Parasegetibacter sp. NRK P23: one gene and its partner. The protein of the gene in region 1 interacts with the protein of each later gene in a pairwise test. Links are inferred from orthologs where the notes say so. Each region holds a gene or a part of one and is shown in the gene's direction. Other genes may lie near its edges.

Evidence for each region.
Region 2: the proteins of M4J38_RS07145 (region 1) and M4J38_RS16745 interact in binary tests that used the Escherichia coli proteins (3 or more experiments, as listed by UniProt). The link is inferred for Parasegetibacter sp. NRK P23 from one-to-one orthologs.

The regions. Positions count from the first base shown.
Region 1 is NZ_JAMDLG010000001.1:1,750,841-1,753,726, reverse strand. The notes cover bases 25-2,869. They hold M4J38_RS07145 (glutamate-5-semialdehyde dehydrogenase), read left to right. Parts: upstream 25-745; coding sequence 746-1,993; downstream 1,994-2,869. Other genes in these bases: M4J38_RS07135 (response regulator), read right to left, coding at 2,515-2,869; M4J38_RS07140 (hypothetical protein), read left to right, coding at 2,078-2,500; proB (glutamate 5-kinase), read left to right, coding at 25-736. Outside these bases: more of proB, read left to right, coding at 1-24; more of M4J38_RS07135, read right to left, coding at 2,870-2,886. UniProt on the Escherichia coli protein: Catalyzes the NADPH-dependent reduction of L-glutamate 5-phosphate into L-glutamate 5-semialdehyde and phosphate. The product spontaneously undergoes cyclization to form 1-pyrroline-5-carboxylate.
Region 2 is NZ_JAMDLG010000007.1:8,769-11,736, reverse strand. Bases 42-2,968 are described here. They hold M4J38_RS16745 (LytTR family DNA-binding domain-containing protein), read left to right. Parts: upstream 42-1,101; coding sequence 1,102-1,836; downstream 1,837-2,968. Other genes in these bases: M4J38_RS16740 (M28 family peptidase), read left to right, coding at 1,862-2,968; M4J38_RS16750 (sensor histidine kinase), read left to right, coding at 42-1,041. In the rest of the region: more of M4J38_RS16750, read left to right, coding at 1-41. UniProt on the Escherichia coli protein: Member of the two-component regulatory system BtsS/BtsR, which is part of a nutrient-sensing regulatory network composed of BtsS/BtsR, the low-affinity pyruvate signaling system YpdA/YpdB and their respective target proteins, BtsT and YhjX.

The DNA.
Region 1 (2,886 bases):
GAACATGAAGAACTGTTTCGAGGTATTGCTGCAGCACAAGGTGATTCCCATTGTGAACGAGAACGATGTGGTGTCCGTTACGGAACTGATGTTTACCGATAACGATGAACTCGCGGGATTGGTGGCTACAATGCTGAACGCGGACGCGCTGATCATTCTTTCCAATGTGGATGGCGTCTACAACGGGGATCCTAAGATGCCGGGCACCGAAGTAATCCGGGAAATCAAAGTAACGGATACCAACTTCGCCAGCTTCGTTTCCCCGGGAAAATCTCAGTTTGGTCGCGGCGGAATGATCACCAAAACAGCGATGGCGCAAAAAGTGGCCCGCCTGGGCATACCGGTACACATCGCGAATGGCACCACAGAAAATGTACTGCAAAAGATCATGGACAACGCTATCGTACATACGCAGTTCATTCCTGCAAGAACCGCTTCCGGCGCCAAGAAATGGATCGCCACTTCCGGGAACGCGGCCACAGGCGCCGTCAGGATAAATGAAGGCGCACGCCAGGCCCTGGTTTCAGGAACACAGGCGGCCAGCTTACTGCCTGTGGGCATCATAGCCATAGAAGAAACTTTTCAGAAAGGCGACATCATCCGGCTGATCGATGAGCACGATCAACTGATCGGCTGGGGCATCGCCCAGTATGGCGCCGAGAAGGCCAGGGAACGTATGGGAGAACGCAACCAGAAGCCACTGGTGCATTACGATTATTTTTACGCCGCCGTTTAACGAATCATTATGGACCACAATGCCAATTTTATAAAAGCACGCCAGGCCGCAAGAAAACTAGTGGTGCTGGAGGAAGCAAAGATCAACGCTGTATTAACCGCCCTCGCCACCCTGCTTATCCAAAAAACGGAACTGATCGTCAGCGCCAATGAAAAGGACTTGTCCAGGATGGATAAAGCAGCACCGAATTATGACCGCCTTTTGTTGAATGAAGCCCGTATTGAGGCTATAGCGGCTGATCTTCAAAACGTAGCCGCGCTCCCCTCCCCGCTCAACAAAGTACGCGCAGAAAGAACGCAGCCCAATGGTTTGCAGTTGAAAAAACTAAGCGTTCCCCTCGGTGTGGTGGGCGTAATTTATGAAGCACGCCCAAATGTAACGATAGACGTGTTTTCCCTCTGTTTCAAAACAGGAAACGTTTGCATTCTGAAAGGCGGAAGTGATGCCTCTTTTTCCAATGAAGTACTCATGGCGCTGATCCATGAAACACTGGATGAACACGGCATCGACCGTTCCGCGGCGCTACTGCTGCCGCCCGACCGCAGCGCGGCCACCGCTTTGATGGAAGCCGCCGGGTATGTGGACGTACTGATTCCACGCGGCAGCCAGGGCCTCATCAACCATGTGCGTTCACACAGTAAAGTACCGGTGATCGAAACAGGCGCCGGTATTGTACATACCTACTTCGATGCAACGGGTGATATCGAAAAAGGAAAAGCCATTATTGCCAACGCCAAAACCAGAAGGGTAAGTGTTTGTAACGCCCTTGACTGTCTGTTGGTGCATGAAAACAGGCTGGCAGAACTTCCTTCCCTACTGGCACCTCTTGCTGAAAAGAACGTACGCCTTTTCGCGGACGAAGCGGCTTTTGAAGCATTGAAAGATCATTATCCGGCACAACTACTGTCTCCGGCGGAACCGACTCATTTCGGAACGGAATTTCTCTCTTTACAGATGGCGGTGAAAATCGTTACCGGCCTGGACGAAGCGCTGGACCATATTGCAGCCCTCAGCTCCAAACACAGTGAGGCCATCATTTCAGAAGACAGGATCAACCAAGAGCGGTTCCAACAGGAAGTGGACGCCGCCGCCGTATATGTGAACGCATCCACCGCATTCACCGATGGCGCACAATTCGGTCTGGGCGCGGAAATAGGCATCAGCACCCAAAAACTGCACGCCCGCGGGCCCATGGGACTGGAAGAACTCACCAGCTATAAGTGGCTGGTCAAAGGAGATGGCCAGACCCGTCCCTGATGGGTGATAGAGATCATCACCCGGCGTGACCACCATCATTGAATCCCCCTGCATTTCTTGTTTTCTTTGTTTAAAATGAAGAAAATGCAGGAGCTTTCCATTTCAGGCAGCAATACCGTTCAGGAAGTACAACACGCTTTCCAGGAAGTATATCCTTACCTGAAAATCGAGTTCTATTTCCCATTCCAGGCGAAGGCTACCTCATACAGAAAAGAAGAACAATTAAGCGGGAACACGGTACTGGAGCGGTATATGCGTTACAGGACGGCAGCCGTAATTGATATCAGCGCCTACCGCACCGTTGCTGAACTGGAAGACGACTTCGCCCAGCTGGTGGGATTGCGGGTGCAGGTTTTCAGAAAAAGCGGTAATCTTTGGATCATCACATCCCTCACCGACGACTGGAGCCTTGGCAAACAGAACAACGAAGGAGAATCGTTCAGTAAACCTGGTATACCCAAACCTTTAGAAGAACGGGTGGAAGACGCCCGGTTCGACAACGAATAAACCAAGCTTTAAACTTAGTTTGCCATCGACTTGAGCTTAGACACGTTCAGCAATTTTATTTTCCCCTCCGCTATATCAATTAATTTCTCCGCCCGGAAATCACTTAGCGTACGCACCAGTGATTCTGTGGCGGAGCCAATGTATTGGGATAGGTTCTCCCTGGAAATATCCAGGAATCCCGCTTCTTCATTGCCGGGAGAGAATTTATGGGCCAGGTCGAGCAGACCGCTGGCCACTTTACGACGCAGGGAACTGTAAGCCATATCCAGCAGTTTGCGTTCGTTCTCGTGAATATGGCTGGTGAGCAGACGGATGAACCGTCTGGCGATCTCCCGGTCGTTTTCTACGAGCGCGATAAAATCCGTGCGCGGGATCAACATCAGTTC
Region 2 (2,968 bases), on another replicon or contig:
ATTCCCCGATATTGGTTGTTCCAGGTGGCAGGCTGGAGTTCCGTTACCATCTCCTACATTTTCCTGGCCTACACCTTCAATGAGCTTTCTGAAAGTATCATCGACCAGCTTTTTATATTCATCACCACCGGGCTGGCCACTTCCCACCTGCTTCGTTCCTACATCAAGCAGACCAACTGGCTCCTGTTACCGGTGGAAAAAGCCATGCCCCGCCTGCTGATGGCGCTGGTGGTGGCCTGCCTGATTGCCGCAATGGCCAACATACTGATTTCCAATGTGTTCATTATTCCCAAGAAGACGGCTACCCCATCCATGAGTTTCAATTCGAAACTCCTTACCAAGATGATTGATTACGGTATGTTCCTTACGCCCTGGATCCTCATCTATTACTTCTACCATTACATCAATAAGATCAGGAAACAGGAAGTGGATACCCTGCGCCTGGAAGCGCTGGTAAAAGAACTGGAACTGAAAACCATCAAATCACACATCAACCCGCACTTCATTTTTAACGCGCTCAACAGCATCCGCGCACTGGTGGACGAGGACCCGATCCGCGCCCGGACCGCCATCACGGAACTCAGTAATATCCTCCGCAGCAGTCTACAGGCCGAAAAACAGGAAACCGTTCCGCTGGAAAAAGAATTGAACATCGTAAAAGATTACCTCGCCCTGGAACACATCCGTTTCGAAGACCGGTTACAGGTTGAATACGATATTGATGAAGACACCCTGGACCAACCTATACCGCCCATGATGCTGCAAACACTGGTGGAAAACGCCATCAAACACGGCATCAGCAAACAGGTGGATGGCGGACTGGTGCGCATTATCTCCGATTTCAAAGATGACCACCACGAGCTCATCATCCAGAATACGGGCCGCCTTAATGGCGGAAAGAACGGCGACGGTTTTGGCCTGAACAGCACGCAAAACAGGCTCAGCCTGCTTTTTGGCGAAAAATCAGATTTCGAAATCAAAGAGATCAACGGCAATATGGTGGAAGCCAGGGTAACCATCCCCGTGGTGGAACATTACTGATTTTTAATGTTAACTTAGTTGCCGCCAAATACCTAAACACACACTTTAAATTTTTTACGCATGATCCGCGCGATCCTGATCGATGATGAACGCCTCGCACGCAACGAACTTAAAAAATTATTGCTGGAATTCCCCGAGATCGAAGTAGTGGCCGAAGCCGCCAATGTGGAAGAAGGCATCGAAAGAATTGATACCCTTCAGCCCGATCTGATCTTCCTCGATATCCAGATGCCGGGAAAAACCGGGTTCGACCTGCTTACAGAGCTTGACCGTGCTCCGCACGTTATTTTCACCACCGCCTACGATGAATACGCGCTGAAAGCTTTTGAAGTGAACGCGCTGGATTACCTGCTGAAGCCCATTGAACCCAAACGCCTTTCCGACGCCATACACAAACTCCACCAGCAAGAGGAAAAAGACCAGCAGGCCGGTGGTGAACTCAATGTGAACAGGAGTCTGCTCGGAGAAAATGACCAGGTTTTCGTAAAAGACGGGGAAAGGTGCTGGTTTGTGAAGCTCTCCGAAATCAGGTTGTTCGAAAGCGTGGGCAATTACGCGAAGGTATTCTTCGGCCCCAACAAACCGCTCATCCTGAAATCACTCAACGCGCTCGAGGAACGCCTCGATGAGAAGATATTCTTCCGCGCCAACCGAAAACATATAGTGAACCTGCGGCTGATCGATAAGATAGAACCCTATTTCAACGGGGGCCTGCTCCTGGAAATGAAAGGCGGTGAAAAGATAGAAGTGAGTCGCCGGCAAACCGTGAAGTTTAAAGAAATGATGAGCTTGTAAAATTCTCTATATCAAACAATATTCAATGAGAAAAATAGGAGGGCTTGTCCTCGCACTGATAGTATCCACCACTGCCGCTTCGGCACAACAACTGGAGAAGGTCATCAACATTAAAGAAGTTACGCGCATCGAATCCATACTGGCCGCCGATGATATGGAAGGAAGACGCACTTTTACACCTGGTATCGATAAGGCTGCCGCGTTTATAGCCGAAGAATTCAAAAAAGCAGGACTGAAGCCGGTTTCAGGGAACTCCTTCCTGCAATCATTTTCTATGGTTCGGCCAGATATCAGGAACATAAACGCTTCGCTGAACGGGAACGCGTTCGCGGAAGAAAACATCATCCTGCTTTCCGTAGAAAAAAAGATAGACATCAAACTGCCCGGTTCTTATAAAATCATCAATATCTCTAAAGAGGATGATTTCCGTGCCAAGGGATTACCGCTGCTCACCAGCGCGGAACCGGTCATCGTGGCCGTTGACCCGGCGCATACTTCTATTTTTAAAAGGTTGAAAAATTACAAGCAGGACCGGATGAGCGATGCGGCCAATGTGGTATTCGTGCTTACCTCCGACCCCATCAACACTTTATCGGTTTCCGCAGAAAACAATACGGAGGAAAAGCCCCTCGCCAACGTAGTGGGCATACTTCCCGGCAAGTCAAAACCAGATGAATACGTGATATTTTCGGGTCACTATGACCACCTCGGGATCGGTAAGGCCGTAAACGGTGACTCCATTTATAACGGGGCCAACGACGATGCCGCGGGCACTACCGCCGTGATGATGCTGGCGCAGTATTTCGCGAAGCAAAAAAACAATGAAAGAAGTATCGTTTTCGCGGCCTTCACCGCGGAAGAAGTGGGCGGATACGGCTCCCAGTACTTTTCCCGCCAGTTCAACCCCGACAAGGTAATGGCCATGTTCAATATAGAAATGATCGGCACCGATTCTAAATGGGGAAAAAACAGCGCCTACATCACCGGATATGAAAAAACGGATATGGGTAAAATACTGGCAAAGAACCTTGAAGGAACTGATTTCACCTTCCACCCCGATCCATATCCCGACCAGGACCTTTTCTACCGCTCCGATAACGCCACCCTCGCCCGGCTCGGCGTTCCGGCCCAT